DNA from 2 places in the Pseudarthrobacter quantipunctorum genome. Region 2 is predicted to be linked to the other one. Evidence: riboswitches for the same ligand, from Rfam matches in the RefSeq annotation. Region 2 holds a riboswitch; the other holds the start of a gene.

Region 1 (7,690 bases), 1.6 Mb from region 2:
GCCGCATCCAAGAAAGCAGGTACCGGATTCTCCGGCACCTGCTTTTTGGTCCTTAAAGCCATGCGCGAGCTCGTTGTCCTCGGCACCGCCTCCCAGGTCCCCACACGGACCCGGAACCATAACGGCTACCTCCTGCGCTGGGACGGCGAGGGCATGCTGTTCGACCCCGGCGAGGGAACGCAGCGCCAAATGATCCACGCCGGGGTCTCAGCGAACATGATCACCCACATCTGCCTCACCCACGTTCACGGCGACCACTGCTTCGGGCTGCCGGGGGTGCTCTCGCGCATGGCCCTCGACGCCGTGCCCCATCCGGTCCATCTCCACTATCCATCCTCCGGCGGGGACGTGGTCCGCGCCCTTGTATCCGTCAGCACACCGGGTATCGACCTCAGGCTGCACCCGCACGGCGAAGGCGGAGCGGTGGCAGAAGGACTGGAAGTCCGGCCCCTCAAACACCGGATAGAAACCTACGGCTACCGCCTGGCCGAACCGGACGGCCGGACCCTGCTGCCGGAACGCCTGCAGGCGGCAGGGATATCCGGGCCGGACGCAGGGCGGCTGCAGCGCCAAGGGAGCCTGGGCGGCGTGCAGCTTGAAGACGTCAGCGTCGCCCGGCCGGGCCAGCGATTCGCCTTCGTAATGGACACCGCGCCCTGTCCGGGCGCAGAGGAACTTGCCGACGGCGTCGACCTCCTCGTCGCCGAATCGACCTTCGCTGACGACGACGCCGGGCTGGCCGGCCAGTACCGCCACCTCACAGCCGGGCAGGCAGGAGAACTGGCGGCACGTTCCGGCGCCCGCACCCTGGTGCTCACGCACTTCTCCTCACGGTACGGCGACGACGCCTCACTGCTCCTGGCCCAAGCCGGTGCCCGCGCGGGTTCTGCTGCGGTCATCGCGGCTGAGGACCTGCAGCGCATCCCCTTCCCCCGGCGGCGGCGCTTATCCCACGGCCCCGCACTGCGCCGCGGGCCAGCCGATGCACCAATGCCAAGCCCCTCACCCAGCCCAGTCAGCCTTGGAGGCCACACATGAGCGCAGCTTCAGAAGAAGTCTCGGACGTTACTGCCCACGGCAAGGAGCCCACCCTCAAGCGGGTGCTGGGACCCAAGCTCCTGCTGCTGTTCATTGTGGGCGACATCCTGGGTGCCGGCGTCTACGCCGTAACCGGAACCATGGCCGGCACCGTAGGGGGAATCGTCTGGCTGCCGTTCCTGCTGGCCTTCGTGGTGGCAACGCTCACCGCCTTCTCCTACCTCGAGCTGGTCACGCAGTATCCGCAGGCTGCGGGCGCCGCGCTGTACACGCACAAGGCATTCGGGATCCACTTCGTCACCTTCCTGGTGGCATTTGCCGTGGTCTGCTCAGGAATCACCAGCGCGTCCACGTCTGCGAACGTCCTTGCCCAGAACTTCTTCGGCGGCCTCGAGATTAATGGCTGGATGGGCAAACCCGGGCAGGGCGTGATTACCGCGGTTGCCCTTGGATTCATGCTCCTCCTGGCTGCCATCAACCTGCGGGGCGTGGGGGAGAGCGTCAAGTTCAATGTTGTGCTCACAGTGGTGGAGATGGCAGCACTGTGCATCGTGATCGGTGTCGGGTTCTTTGTCATGGCCCAGGGGACGGGAAACCCGGGCGAGATCTTCGTCTTCAACGACTCCCAGGACAAGGGGCTCTTCCTCGCCGTGACCGCAGCGACGTCCATCGCGTTCTTCGCCATGGTGGGCTTCGAGGATTCGGTCAACATGGTGGAAGAGACCCAGAACCCCGAAAAGATCTTTCCCCGCACCATGCTCACCGGCCTGGGCATAGCAGTGCTGCTGTACATGCTGGTAGCTGTGTCCGTGGTGAGCGTCCTTTCGCCCACGGAGCTCGAGGGCATCCGGGAAGCTGAAGGCGCTGCCCTGCTGGAAGTGGTCCACAAGGGCTCGCCGGACTTCCCGATCGACAGGGTCTTCCCCTTCCTGGCCGTCTTCGCCGTCGCCAACACGGCACTCATCAACATGCTCATGGCCAGCCGGCTGATTTACGGCATGGCCCGCCAGCACGTCCTGCCCGGCGCCTTGGGGAAAGTCCTTCCGGTCCGGCGCACCCCGTGGGCGGGGATCGCCTTCTCCACTGTCCTGGCCCTGGGCCTCATCCTGTATGTCACCAGTGATCCCGAAAGCAACATCGTGGCCAACCTGTCCGGCACCACCGCCTTCCTGTTGCTTTGTGTCTTCACGGTGGTCAACGTGGCCTGCCTGGTGCTGCGCCGCAAGCGGCATCCCCACCGCAAAGTGTTCTTCACATCCCCGGGCCCTCTGCCGCTCGTGGCCGCGCTGCTCTGCGCCTTCCTGGCCGGCCCGTGGGTCGGCAGGAACATCATCCAGTACCAGATTGCCGGCGGACTGATGGCCATTGGAGTCATCCTGTGGCTTATCACCTGGCTGATCAACCGGCGCGCCAACGACGGCGATAGGGTTGATTCATGACTGCAGCAGCAGAATCAACTGTCACCTTCGAAGGCCTTTTTGCCCGCGACCTCCCGGAACTCTCCGTTCCCTGGCAGGCAGAGGAAGCGCCGGAACCCTCGCTCCTGGTCCTTAACGAAGTACTGGCCGGTGAGCTGGGGCTGGCTCCCGAATACCTGCGGACCACCGAAGGCGTGCGGCTCCTCCTGGGCAACCATGTCCCGGCCGGCGCCACGCCCGTGGCCCAGGCATACGCCGGGCACCAGTTCGGCGGTTACTCGCCGCTGCTCGGCGACGGCCGGGCACTCCTGCTCGGCGAACTGCCGGACGGCGGCGGGCGCCTGCGGGACGTGCACCTCAAAGGCTCCGGCCGCACACCTTTTGCCCGGGCAGGCGACGGCCGCGCCGTCGTCGGCCCCATGCTTCGCGAATACCTGGTGAGCGAGGCAATGCATGCCTTGAACATTCCCACCACACGCGCTTTGGCCGTTGTGGCCACAGGACGCCCGGTACGGCGGGACACCATGCTGCCCGGCGCCGTCCTCGCCCGGGTGGCCAGCAGCCACCTCCGGGTGGGCAGTTTCCAGTATGCCCGAGCCACGGACAACATGGAGCTCCTGCGCCGGCTCGCGGACCACGCCATCAGCAGGCACTACCCGGCCGCAGCGCAGGCTGAAAATCCCTACCTGGAACTGTTCGCCTCGGTGGTGGCTGCCCAGGCCGGGCTGGTGGCCCGGTGGATGCTGGTGGGGTTCGTGCACGGCGTCATGAACACGGACAACATGACCATTTCGGGCGAAACCATCGACTACGGGCCCTGCGCCTTCATGGATGCTTTCAACCCCGGTGCCGTGTACAGCTCCATCGACGTCGGCGGGCGCTACGCCTACGCCAACCAGCCGGTGGTGGCCGAGTGGAACCTGGCGCGGCTGGCGGAGGCGATGCTGCCGCTCTTCCACGAGGACCAGGAACAGGCAGTCGCGCCCGCAGTGGAGGCGCTGGGGAAGTTCCGCAGCCAGTACAGCGACGCCTGGTTCGACGGCATGAAGGCAAAGCTGGGCATCGCCGCCGGCCCGGCCGGAAGTGAAGAAGGCGACGAGGCATCGGAACTGGTGGACGGGGTCATCGGCCTGCTGAAGGACGGACCTGTCGATTACACACAGTTCTTCCGGAGCCTTGGCCAGGCAGCCAGGGGAAATACCAGGCCGGCGCGCGGCATGGTCCTGGACCTCGCCGCGTTTGATGCTTGGGCTGAGCGCTGGGCCCGCCTGAAGCCCGACGCCGGTCTGATGGACAGCGTCAACCCGGTGTACATTCCCCGGAACCATCTGGTGGAGGAAGCACTGGCAGCAGCAACGGAGGGGGACATGGGCCCCTTCAGCCGCCTCCTGGAGGTGGTGAGGTCCCCGTTCGAGGAACGCCAGGGGCTGGATCGCTATACCGAAGGTCCGCCGGAAGACTTCGGCACCTACCGGACGTTCTGCGGTACCTGAGGCGGGGCCCGGGAGAAACCGTGCGTGAGGAAGTCCCGGGGAGACAAGGCAAGGGCGGCAGCCGGGAGAACCCGGCTGCCGCCCTTGCCTGGAGTGGCCTGGCCCTTACGGGCCGGCTGCGCCTGTGTCTGTGGTGACTATGCCACGCGGACGAAGGAAGCGCCGCTGAGCCAGCTGATGGAGTGAACTGCGGTCTGGTTGCCGTTCACGCCGCCGCTGACAACCTGGCCGTCGCCGGCGTAAACGCCAACGTGGCCGGCGGTGATCACCAGGTCGCCGGGGGCGGGGGTGCCCACGGTGGTGCCGTACTGGTAGAACTGGCCGGGGGCAAGGTCGCCGACGGACTTGCCGACCGTGCGCAGGGCCTTCTCCACCATCGCGGTGCAGTCCTGGATCTGGCCCACCTGGCCGTAGGCGTTGGCCAGGATGGCTGCTCCGGCGCCGCTGCCGGTGGCTGCAACCGGTGCGGACGCGTAGGACATGTTCATGCCGGTGTTCGCCGGGGTGGTAACAGCAGCGGTCTGGACCGGTGCCGGTGCTGCAGCAGGTGCAACGTAGGCCGGTGCAACGTAGGGCGCAGCCGGAGCGGAACCGGCGGCAGGAATCTGGATCTGGTCGCCCGGGTAGATGATGGTGGAAACCGAGAGCCCGTTGGCTGACAGGACGTCATTCAGGCTGACACCGTGGAGCGACGCAATGGCACCAAGGGTGTCGCCCGATACAACCGTGTGGGTGGTGCCGGCTGCTGCGGCGGGGGCTGCGGCTGCCGGAGCAGGGGCGGCGTAAGCCTGGACGCTAGCGGTCTCGGTGGTGTCCGGACCGTTCACACCGGCGTGGGCCGGGGCGCCGACGCCGAAGGCAATGCCGGAGGCTGCTGCCACGGCGAGAGCCGGACGGCCCAGGGACTTGGCCGAAACAGACAGTCCTTCGATCACGATGGAGCGGGCCGGGGTTGCACGGTGACGGGCAGTGATGGAATTTTTTGACACAGTTGATCGCCTCTCCCATGCCTGCGGGGTGAGCTGTCGGGTTCGGGTTGGAGATACCCGGCCGGCAACACCTCCGAATGGAACGGACGCGCTATCGACTTAACCCCAAGGCCTTCAAAAGGCCGCGGAAACTTGGTTCCCCCGTCCCTGCCAGCTGGAAAGCGTTGGTTCCCGGGTCAGTGGCAGGGCTCGGCATTCTGACGGGGAATGTCCCGTCTGGGAGGGACACCTGAAGACCATAACCCGACTTACCACCCATTGTCACATTTAGATAACATGCGAGGCGCGGCTCTCGATTACGCAATCAACTGGATTTCCCAGTGCCACGGCGGTCCAGCCCGGACGGGCAGGCGCGCCGATTTTTTGGGACGTGTTATTTATCACAAAGACGTTAAGGTGGGACCGAGCCCGCCCGGCGACCTTGTTCTTCACGTGCCCGGGGGAGGAGTATGTTCGGCACCCCACGAGGAGGCATTGTGATGCAGCTTGGCAAGTATGAGAGATACCTGATTGAGGAATTCTTCGACGATTACAAGTCCGGCGCGCTGAGCCAGCGCACCTTTACCCGGCGGGTTGCCTTCATTACCGGCAGCATGGCGGCAGCGTCGGCGGCGATGCTGCTGGTGGGCTGTACCCCCAGCGAGGTGCCGCGGAGCACCGATCCCATGCCCACCCCGGAACCGTCCCCTACGTCCGCTGCCGGGACCCTCGGGACTGCGGGATCGGGTGCGGTCCCCGGGGCAAAGAGCCCGCTCTCCGTTCCGGAGGGGGCGCCAGGATTGACGACGGCGTCCGTCCAGTTTCCGTCCGGCGGCGCCTCCGTCAGTGCCTACCTGGCCAGGCCGGAGCGGGACGGTCGCAGTCCTGCCGTGCTGATCTGCCACGAGAACCGCGGACTGACGCCCCACATCGAAGACGTGGCCCGCCGCTTCGCGAAGGAGGGGTACGCCGCCCTCGCGCTTGACCTGCTCAGCCGTGAAGGCGGGACGGCCGGAATGGACCGCGACGCCGTACCCGGTGCCCTCACCCAGGCCGGCGCCCAGCGGCACGTGGCCGACTTCGCAGCAGCCCTGGAGTATCTCCAGGCCCAGGACTTTGTGGATGGCGGACGCATCGCCATGACCGGCTATTGCTTCGGTGGCGGCATCACCTGGCAGGCGGCAGCGGAACTGGACGGGCTGAAAGCCACCGCGGCGTTTTACGGGCCCGCCCCGGACCTGGCCAAAGTGCCGGACATCAAGGCAGCCGTTTTCGGCGTCTACGCTGAACTGGACCAGCGCATCACTGGCCCTATGCCTGCACTCAAGGATGCGCTGGCAGCCTCCGGCGTTGTCCACCAGCTCACGGTCTACCCCGGCGTGGACCATGCCTTCCACAACGACACCGGCGACCGCTACAACGAAGCCCAGGCCACGGCCGCGTGGAACGACACCCTTGCCTGGTTTGACCAGCACCTGTAAAAACCCGCGTCCCGGCCCTGTTCGGCGAAACTGAACTTCCTCCGCTCCATAACGATGTAGAAACGTCCGCCTTCAACCTGCGGATCAAGGCGGTAGGCTTCCGGACTATGTCCCGGTTCGTTACCAAATCCAGGGCGCCGCTGCCCGTGGCGCTTCTTTCGTGTGCCCTGGCAGGAAGTCTGTGGCTGGTGCCGGCAGCCGCCGCGGACAGCGGTCCCGGGGATTACCCGTCCTGGGAGGAGGTGCAGGACGCGAAGGACAGCGAGGCCGGAAAGGCCGCGGAAATCGCCAAGATTGATGGCCTGCTCTCCAGCCTCCAGGAGCAATCCGAGGCCGCCGGCTCCGCTGCGGTGCAGGCGGCGGCGGAGTATGCAGCCACCGACGCGGCATTGCAGGCCGCCGCTTCCAGGGTGGAGGCCCTTGCACAGCAGGCACTACAGGCTGACTCGGAGTTGGTCCAGTACAGGAAGGAACTTGGTGCGCTGGCGGCCCAGTCATACAAGACGGGCGGCACGAACATGGGGTTCTTTGTTGCCCTGGACGCTGTCCAGGCCAACACCGTGCACGGGCTCAACGTGGTGCAGATCGTGGGGGACAAGACCGCCGCGCTCGTGCATAAGGCGCGGGCCGCAGGGGAAATTTCTGCTGCACTGGCTGCCCAGGAACAGGCCGCAAAGGATGAGCGCGGACGGCTGGCCCTTGAAGCCGAAGCCAGGCTCGGAGCTGCCCGCTCCGCCCAGGACGGCCTGGCCCGCAAGGCGGCGGAGGAAAAGGAGCGGAGCGCGCAGCTGACAGCGCAGTTGGCGTCGCTCAAAGGTACGACGGCGGAGGTGGAGAACGCATACCGGCAAGGCGAGGCGGCGCGCGCCGCCTACGAGGCATCCCAGGCGGCCAAACGGGCCGCCTCCGAAGAACAGTCCCGCCGACAGGCCGACGCGGCCACCAGGCCGGCGCTGCCCGCCGCCCGCCCCGCGCCTGCTGGTCCTGCACCCGTCCCGGCTGGTCCCGCCGCTGCTCCGGCAAACCCTGCGCCGGCAAACCCTGCCCCGGCACTTCCTTCCCCTGCAGTCCCGCCGCCCGCCCCGCCCAACCCGCCGCCCGCCCCGCCCAACCCGCCGCCCGTCGTCGTGCCTTCCCTCCCCGGCGGCGCGGTCAATGACCCGGCAGGAGCCAAAAGCTACGCCTCCGGCAGGCTGGGCGCGCACGGCTGGGGCCAGGACCAGTTCCTTTGCCTCGCCCAGCTGTGGACCAAGGAATCGAACTGGCTGACCACAGCCACCAACCCCTATTCC
Region 2 (7,690 bases):
CCACGGACGACAAACAGGTCCTGCTGGCTCTGGACGCAGACGCCCAACCTGTCAACAGGGCACTCTCCAACGGCGACTACCGGCTGCTCGCCGTCAAGACCAGCTTTGGTGACGTCCTGGTAACAGGACTCCCCCTGGCCGCCAAGGATAGTACGCTGGCGTCCCTGGTGTGGACCTTCGTCTTCGTCTCCCTGGGCGGCCTGCTGCTTGTCGGATTGGTGGGAACTGTCCTGATCCGCCGCACCATGAAACCCCTCGAGCAGCTTTCCGAGGTTGCCACCCGCGTCTCCAGGCTGCCCTTGGATGCCGGCGAGGTGGCGCTTGCCGTGCGCGTGCCGCCGTCGAACTCCAATCCCGGTACGGAGGTTGGAAGCGTGGGCCATGCCCTGAACCTCATGCTGGACAACGTGGCCAACGCGCTGCAGGCGCGGCAGAAGAGTGAAACCAAGGTCCGGCAGTTTGTGGCCGACGCTTCCCATGAGCTCCGCACGCCGCTGACCGCCATCCGCGGGTACACCGAACTGATGCGGATGACGGAAAACTTCACTCCGGACGGGGAGAAGTCGCTGGCGAGGGTTCAAAGCCAGTCCCAGCGGATGACCGCTCTGGTGGAGGACCTGCTGCTGCTGGCGCGCCTTGATGAGGGCCAGCCCTTGAAGCTCAGCGAGGTGGACCTGAACCAGCTGGTGGTGGAAGGCGTCAGCGACGAAAAGGTCATGGCGCCCGGCCATACCTGGCGGCTGGAGCTTCCCGACGAACCAGTCGTGGTGAACGGCGACCCGTCCCAGCTGCGGCAGGTGCTGATGAACCTGCTGTCCAACGCCCGCAAGCACACACCGCCGGGAACCACGGTGGTCACCGGGGTCGGGAAGACGGCGGAGGGCGCCGCGGTGGTGACGGTAACGGACGACGGCGGCGGCATTCCACCCGAGTTCCTGGACCAGGTTTTCGCGCGGTTCGCCCGCGCAGACGCGGCCCGGGCAGGCACCGCCGGCGGACCGGGCGCACCTGCCGCTGAAGGAACCAGCGGCCTGGGCCTCTCAATCGTCGAATCCATTGTCGAGGCCCATGGGGGCAAGGTCACGGTGACATCACAGCCTGGCCGCACCCAGTTTGCCCTGCAACTCCCCCTCCCGCAGCGGATGCCGCAAGGCGGCGCGCCGTCGTAGTGATCCCTGTTACCAAAATGTGACTTAAGGCCTCAACTCCTGTACCGTCGATTGGGTGCGGTTCCCGTTCGGGCCGCATATCCGGATGACGCCAAGCTCTGCCGCTTCCCGGATTCCGCTTGAGCATAGGCAGAGGCGGGGGACCCAGAAGTCCCGGGCACGCAATTGCCCTTGGGGTTAAGCCACTGCGTGATTTTCCGTGTGGCCGGATGCCCTCATCCGAACCCGACAGCTAACTCCGCAGGTGTGAGAGGCGATCCATCATGTCTAAGTTCCTTACTAAAGCACGCCCGAAACCAGGCCACGACGCCCGTGCACCGCGCACGCCAGGCAAAATTCCTTCCTTCGGCCAGCGCGCCGCCATCCTCGCAACGTCCTGCGCCCTCCTTGTCGGCGTTGGGGCAGCAGGCCAGGCCACCGACACCGCAGTGCAGGTTCAAGCCACAGAAACGCAGGCCGTTGAGGCCCAGTCGAAGCTGAGCATCGAGAAGAGCGAAATCCAGGAAAACCCTGCTCCGGCGCCTGCAGCAGAGCCCATCAACGTTGTCCCGCAGGCGGCCGAGCCGGCCCCGGCTCCCGCCGCTGAGCCCGCACCGGCACCCGCCCCGGAGCCTGAACCCGCGCCGGCACCTGCCCCCGCTCCCGAGCCGGCACCGGTCGCCGCCGTCAACGACCCCGCGGGTGCCCAGGCCTACGCTGCCGGCCAGTTGGCCTCCTACGGCTGGGCCCCTGACCAGATGCAGTGCCTGCAGACCCTGTGGACCAAGGAATCAGACTGGACCACCACGGCCACCAACCCGAGCAGCGGCGCCTACGGCATTGTGCAGTCCCTGCCGGCCGAGAAGATGGCCAGCGCCGGCGCCGACTACCTCACCAATTACCGTACGCAGATCAACTGGGGCCTGAACTACATCCAGGAGCGCTACCAGTCCCCGTGTGGAGCACTGAACTTCCACTACGCCAACAACTGGTACTAAACAGAAGCGGCTTCGCCCTGGCGGTCCGGTACGTCCCTGCCGGGGATGTACTGGACCGCCCAGCGGTTGCCGTCAGGATCGGCGAAGTACACAAAGTGGCCCCAGTCCTGCACGTCCACGTCACTGACGTCCACCCCGTTGGCCTTGAGCTGCCGGTGCGCAGCCTGGATGTCAGAGACCACAAGCTGCAGGTTCGAACCGGTGCCAGGGGGAGCATCCGTGAGGCCTTCCCCGATGCAGATGGAGCAGGCTGAGCCCGGCGGCGTCAGCTGAACGAACCTGATGGAGCTGCTGGGCCGCTCGTCGAAATCGGCGTTAAAGCCCACCTTGTCGACGTAGAAGTCTTTGGCCCGGTCTACATCGGACACGGGGACAAAAACGAGTTCCAGTTTCCAGTCCATGCGCACAGGCTAAACCTTGCGCGGGGATCGGGAAAGGCTTGAGTCCTAGCCGGCGATGCCGTACAGGCGGTCGCCTGCGTCGCCCAGGCCCGGGACAATGTAGGACTTCTCGTTGAGCTTCTCGTCGATGGACGCCAGGACGATGGTGACGTTTGCGCCGGAAAGTTCTTCCTCCAGCTTGGCCAGGCCCTCCGGCGCGGCGAGCAGGCAGATGCACGTGACATCCGAAGCGCCGCGCTTGAACAGGAACTTGATGGCTTCGCGCAGTGTTCCGCCGGTTGCAAGCATCGGATCCAGCACGAAGATCTGCCGGTCGGTGAGATCCTCGGGAAGGCGCTCGGCGTAGGTAATGATGTCCAGCGTTTCCTCGTCGCGGGCCATGCCCAGGAAGCCCACTTCAGCCGTGGGGACCAGTTTAGTCATGCCCTCGAGCATTCCCAGGCCCGCACGGAGGATGGGCACCACCAGCGGAGTGGGCTTGGTGAACGCCGTGCCCACAGTTGTACTGACGGGGGTTTCGATGGTCACGGGCTCGGTGCGGACTTCCCGCGTGGCCTCGTAGGCCAGGAGGGTCACCAGTTCCTCCGTCAGCTGCCGGAAGACCGGGGACGGAGTGTTCTTGTCCCGCAGGACGGTGAGCTTATGGGCGACCAGCGGGTGGTCCACAACGAGAGTGCGCATGGGTCAAAACTATCACCCGGCTGCCGGGCCACTCCCCTGCCGTCCGCCGCCCGTGCCGGACTGCGAAGCGTCGTCGCCGGCCCTTGGCGAGGCAACGCCGCCGTTCTCCTCCAGGGCTGTACGTTCCGCTTCCCCGGTGTGGTCCTCGCGCAGGACGGGATGCTCGAACGTGGGCGCCGGGCCGGCGTGCTCACGCCGCCGCATCAGGTGGAACAGCCTGTGGGCCAGGATCACGATGCCCACCCACGCCAGCCCCAGGAACCAGCCAGCCATTACGTCGGTCATCCAGTGGTGTCCCAGGAAAACCCGGCTCAGCCCCATGGCGACGATGAAGAGCGTACCCACCGTGATGGCTGCAATCCGGGCCCACAGTACTTGGAACTGCAGGCACATTAGGTAGATGAGGACCCCTATCACCACAGTGGTATTCAGGGTGTGACCGCTGGGGAAGGACGGCGACGTCTCGAACGGCGGGACGGCTTCGGAGTGGTCCGGACGTGTCCTGCCTACCAGCCGCTTGCCCCAAGTAGTGGCCAAGGTGGAAACAAGGGCCGCTCCGCCCACCAGGACGATGGGCCGCCATGTCCTGTTCAGGAAGGTCAGCCAGGCGGTGAGGATGCTCGCCAGGATGGGCATGCCGATCCCGCCGCCCACGTTGGTGAAACCTGTGGCGAAAGCGTCCACCTCCGGGTTCCGCAACGACTGCGAGTATTCCAGTGCAGGAATATCAAGGCCTGCCAGGCCTTCCTCATCCACGACGTCTGAGTAGACCTCGGCGCCCAGGAGGGCCAGGGCGATCACCAGCGTTCCGCCGATGATCATGGTCAGCCACAAGGCGGCGTACGGCTTGATCCACTTGTCCACGCGGTCTCGGACTGTGCTCACTGTGCCTCCCGGCGGATGTGCGTCACGGGCTCTGGGTATCCTTCGAAACTATCATTGAGCCATGGTCTCCGCAGATAAGAAACACCACGCGTGGATGGGCCTTGCCCTCGCCGAGGCCCATCGCGCCCTCGACACGGAGGACGTGCCCATCGGGGCGGTGGTCATTGGGCCCGACGGCGCAGTGCTGGGTTCCGGGCGGAACCAGCGAGAAGAGCTGGGGGACCCCACTGCCCACGCCGAGGTAGTGGCCATCCGCGAGGCGGCGGAACGCCTGCGAAAGCTTTCCATGCTCGACGGCGGCAGCGGAGACGGCTGGCGGCTCGCCGACTGCACGCTGGTGGTCACCCTTGAGCCCTGCGCCATGTGCGCTGGAGCGATTGTCCTGGCACGAATTCCCCGGGTGGTCTTTGGTGCCTGGGACGAGAAAGCAGGGGCTGCGGGGTCGGTTTTCGATGTGCTCCGTGAGAGGCGCCTGAACCACTGGGTTGAGGTGTATCCGGGCGTGCGCGAAGCCGAGTGCGCCGCCCTGCTGCGTGAGTTCTTCGCCGGGCACCGCTGGCGGCTCTGACTCACGCCCGGGCTGTTTGCGAACCTGGGGCTGTCAGTGAACCTGCCTGATCACGGCCAGCACGCGGGCCGCTGGCTGCTCCCAGCCCGGCAGCCTGCTCCGTGCATCCAGCGCCCGGGCCCGCCAGTCATCCCTGGTCCCGGCATCTTCCAGCCAGCGCCGCAGGGTCTGGGCGAGCATGGCGGGGTTCGCAGGATCATCATCCGACGGAAAGGCAACTTTCGCTCCCGGAAGCGTGCCGCCGTCGTCGTCCTTCCCCGCTGTTCCCAGGCGCAAGGCCTCAACGGCGCCTGTCCCGCCGCGCACCACCACCGGGATTCCGTGCGCCAGTGATTCGGTAACCACCATGCCAAAAGCCTCGGCGCGGGACACCAGGAGGCTGAGGTCCGCGCGACGCCATTCGTTCTCCAGTGCCTCGCCAGTCAGCTCCCCGGTGAAAAGGATCCGTCCGTCCAGCCCGTGCGTGCTCACTGCCGCTCTAACTCTTTGCGCGTAGTCCCCGTCTGCCTGGTCTGATCCGACAAGCGATGCGGTCCAGTCAAGGTCCTGAAGCATCGCCAGGGCGGACACCGTCAGCAACTGGTCCTTGTTGGGCAGCAGCGCGGCCACCGTAAGCAAGTGGGGCGGAGTGGATCCGTGGGCCAGCGGCGCCGGGTCCGTGCCGGGAAGGGCAACCTCGAGCCCATGAAGTCCGTGACGTTCTTCCAGGACTTTGCTGGCCCAGGTGCTGGTGCACACCACGCCACTTGCAGCCCGGAGGGACCGTGCTTCAAGCTCCAGACGTGCCGGGGCAGGCATATGTACCAACACCCATGTCTTGCGTCCGGCCTTGGCCGCGAATTCCATTTCATCCGGTGCGCCCATGGCGACGAGCCCGTCCACAAGGGTTACCGCGTTTTCTGATTCCGCTTCAGTCACCTGTTCCCACGCCCCCAAGAGGTTGCCCAACCGGCGTCGGGCGTGGGCGCTGGCGTAGGGCCAGGAGCCGTCGACGGGGAGCACGTCGACGGCGGCTCCCAGCGTTTTCAGCCCCTCCACCAGCCGTGCGTTGTAGATGTTTCCACCGGAATGATGGTGGATGTTGCCGGGAACGAGCAACCGGATGCGATCCATGGGATCAGGCGACTGGGAGGTCCAGCGTGTACGTGGCCCAGGCGTCCGGGTTTTCGCGCAGGGTGACGTCGATTCCGGTGAGCTGGCCGCCGTCGGGATCATCCTTCAGCTTTTCGGCAACGGACTGCGCGATGTATTCCGCAAGCGCCTCGGTGGTGCTGAGCTTGCCGGCGAAGTCCGGGTGCTCGTCCAGGTTCCGGTAGTTCAGGCCTGCCAGCACCTCCTCGATCATGGTGCCGGCGGCGCCGATGTCCAGGACAATCGCGTCCTCGTTGAGCGTCCGACGGCGGAAGCTCACCTCCGCGACGAATGTTGCCCCATGCAGGGCTTGGGCCGGGCCGAAGGCCTCGCGCGGGAGGCTGTGGGCGATCATGAAGTGGCGCCGTACGGTCAGGCTGAACATGGACTACCTCTGGTTTTCTCGGGTTGGATTCTTGGAGTTTTCGGCGCCGGGGTACTCGATGACGTGGCATAAGGCTTCGAGGTTGCCATGGGCGAGGTCCTGCACCACGCCAGGGAGTTCGTCGAACGGCGAAGTACCTGTCAGGAAGGCGTCGAATACCGGATCCTTGAGCAGCGATACTGCGAGGTTCAGGCGGTCGGCGTTCGTCCTGCGGTGCCGGCGCGCTCGTGCCACCACTCCCACCTGGCTTGCCCTGATGGACAGGCGCCGGGCGTGGAAGTCCTCACCCAACGGCAGGGTTACCTGGCGGTTGGCGTACCAGGACATTTCGATGACGTCCCCTTCGTCCCCAACCAGCTGCAGACTGCGCTCCAAGCCTTCCTGGGAGGCGGAGCAGTGGAACACGATGTCACAGTCGGCGAGGGCGTCATCCGGGTGGGCGAAGTCTATTCCCAGGGTGTCCGCCAGTTGCTTCCGGCCCGGGTCCAGGTCCACAAGCTGCAGGCGTTCCAGCGGAAAGGTCCGAAGCAGGGTGGCCACCATGCCGCCCACGAGGCCTGCGCCCACTACCGCAACCCGGTCACCGAGCCTCGGGCCGGCCTCCCACAGCGCATTGACCGCGGTTTCCACGGTTCCGGTCAGCACGGCCCGGCGGGACGGGACGTCGTCGGGAATTTTCGTGAGTGAACTGATGGACGCCACGTAGCGGTCCTGGTGGGGGTTGAGGCAGAAGACCCGCTGCCCCGTCCACCCCTCCGGACCTTCTTCGACAACACCCACGGACAGGTATCCGAACTTCACCGGCCCTGGAAACTCGCCTTCCTGGCGGGGTGCCCGCATCTCTTCGGCTACCCGCGGCGGGACGGCGCCAGCGTGGACCACCATCTCGGTGCCTTTGCTGATGCCGGAATAGAGGGTGCGCACCAGGGCTTCGCCTGGGCCGGGGGCGGAAAGGTCCTCGGTACGGAGTTCGCCGTGTTCCTTGGCCGTCGTCCAGTAGGCGGTTGCGTGCGTGGGACTGGTTTGATTAGTCATCTTGCTGATGAATCTAGCCCGCCCGGCGTGGACCGCAAAAGTTGGCCATTGCCTGGTTCGGGTTCCTGGGCTTTGGGGCTGTGCTTGGACCACCTCCCCAATTCGGTTTGTTTGGGCCGTCTTCCCGACCCGGTCTGAGGTTGGGTGGTTTTCCCGACCCAGGGCTGTTGACCCCCGTGCGCTGGGCTGCCCGTGTCTGTGGGCATTTGGTGCCGGCTAGGTCAGTGCCGGGTCCCGGTCCCTGATGGGGTCCCAGTCACTCATGGGGTCCTGGGGCAGGACGGGCGGGAGGGCGTAGAAGTCGTCCCATAGGGGGTCGTCCGCGGGTATGTCGTCCAGGTCTATGAGGTTGTCATCGTCAGGTTCCTCCGGTGGAGGTTCCAGGTATGGGAGGTCTGCGGCAGGGCAGGCCTGGGCAGCGGGCATCCGCGGGTAGGGCAGTACGCCGGGGGCTTGCC

Evidence for each region. Region 2 has a riboswitch for cyclic di-AMP ahead of WHH00_RS15360 (hypothetical protein). Riboswitches for the same ligand answer to the same signal wherever they lie in the genome.
Region 1: it holds a riboswitch for cyclic di-AMP, as region 2 does, so the genes downstream of both, WHH00_RS08310 (LysM peptidoglycan-binding domain-containing protein) here and WHH00_RS15360 (hypothetical protein) in region 2, are expected to answer to the same signal.

The regions. Positions count from the first base shown of each region.
Region 1 is NZ_CP148033.1:1,798,689-1,806,378, forward strand. Features, by position in the region: gene WHH00_RS08295 (ribonuclease Z) at 61-1,038, shown strand; gene WHH00_RS08300 (APC family permease) at 1,035-2,477, shown strand; gene WHH00_RS08305 (protein adenylyltransferase SelO) at 2,474-3,949, shown strand; gene WHH00_RS08310 (LysM peptidoglycan-binding domain-containing protein) at 4,087-4,938, opposite strand; cyclic di-AMP (ydaO/yuaA leader) riboswitch at 4,942-5,143, opposite strand; gene WHH00_RS08315 (dienelactone hydrolase family protein) at 5,418-6,398, shown strand; gene WHH00_RS08320 (lytic transglycosylase domain-containing protein) at 6,506-7,690, shown strand, end outside.
Region 2 is NZ_CP148033.1:3,394,178-3,401,867, forward strand. Features, by position in the region: gene WHH00_RS15355 (ATP-binding protein) at 1-1,169, shown strand, start outside; cyclic di-AMP (ydaO/yuaA leader) riboswitch at 1,266-1,427, shown strand; gene WHH00_RS15360 (hypothetical protein) at 1,433-2,146, shown strand; gene WHH00_RS15365 (glyoxalase superfamily protein) at 2,143-2,547, opposite strand; gene upp (uracil phosphoribosyltransferase) at 2,593-3,228, opposite strand; gene WHH00_RS15375 (phosphatase PAP2 family protein) at 3,241-4,113, opposite strand; gene WHH00_RS15380 (nucleoside deaminase) at 4,175-4,681, shown strand; gene WHH00_RS15385 (glycosyltransferase family 4 protein) at 4,715-5,794, opposite strand; gene WHH00_RS15390 (6-pyruvoyl trahydropterin synthase family protein) at 5,799-6,197, opposite strand; gene WHH00_RS15395 (dehydrogenase) at 6,201-7,232, opposite strand; gene WHH00_RS15400 (DUF222 domain-containing protein) at 7,449-7,690, opposite strand, start outside.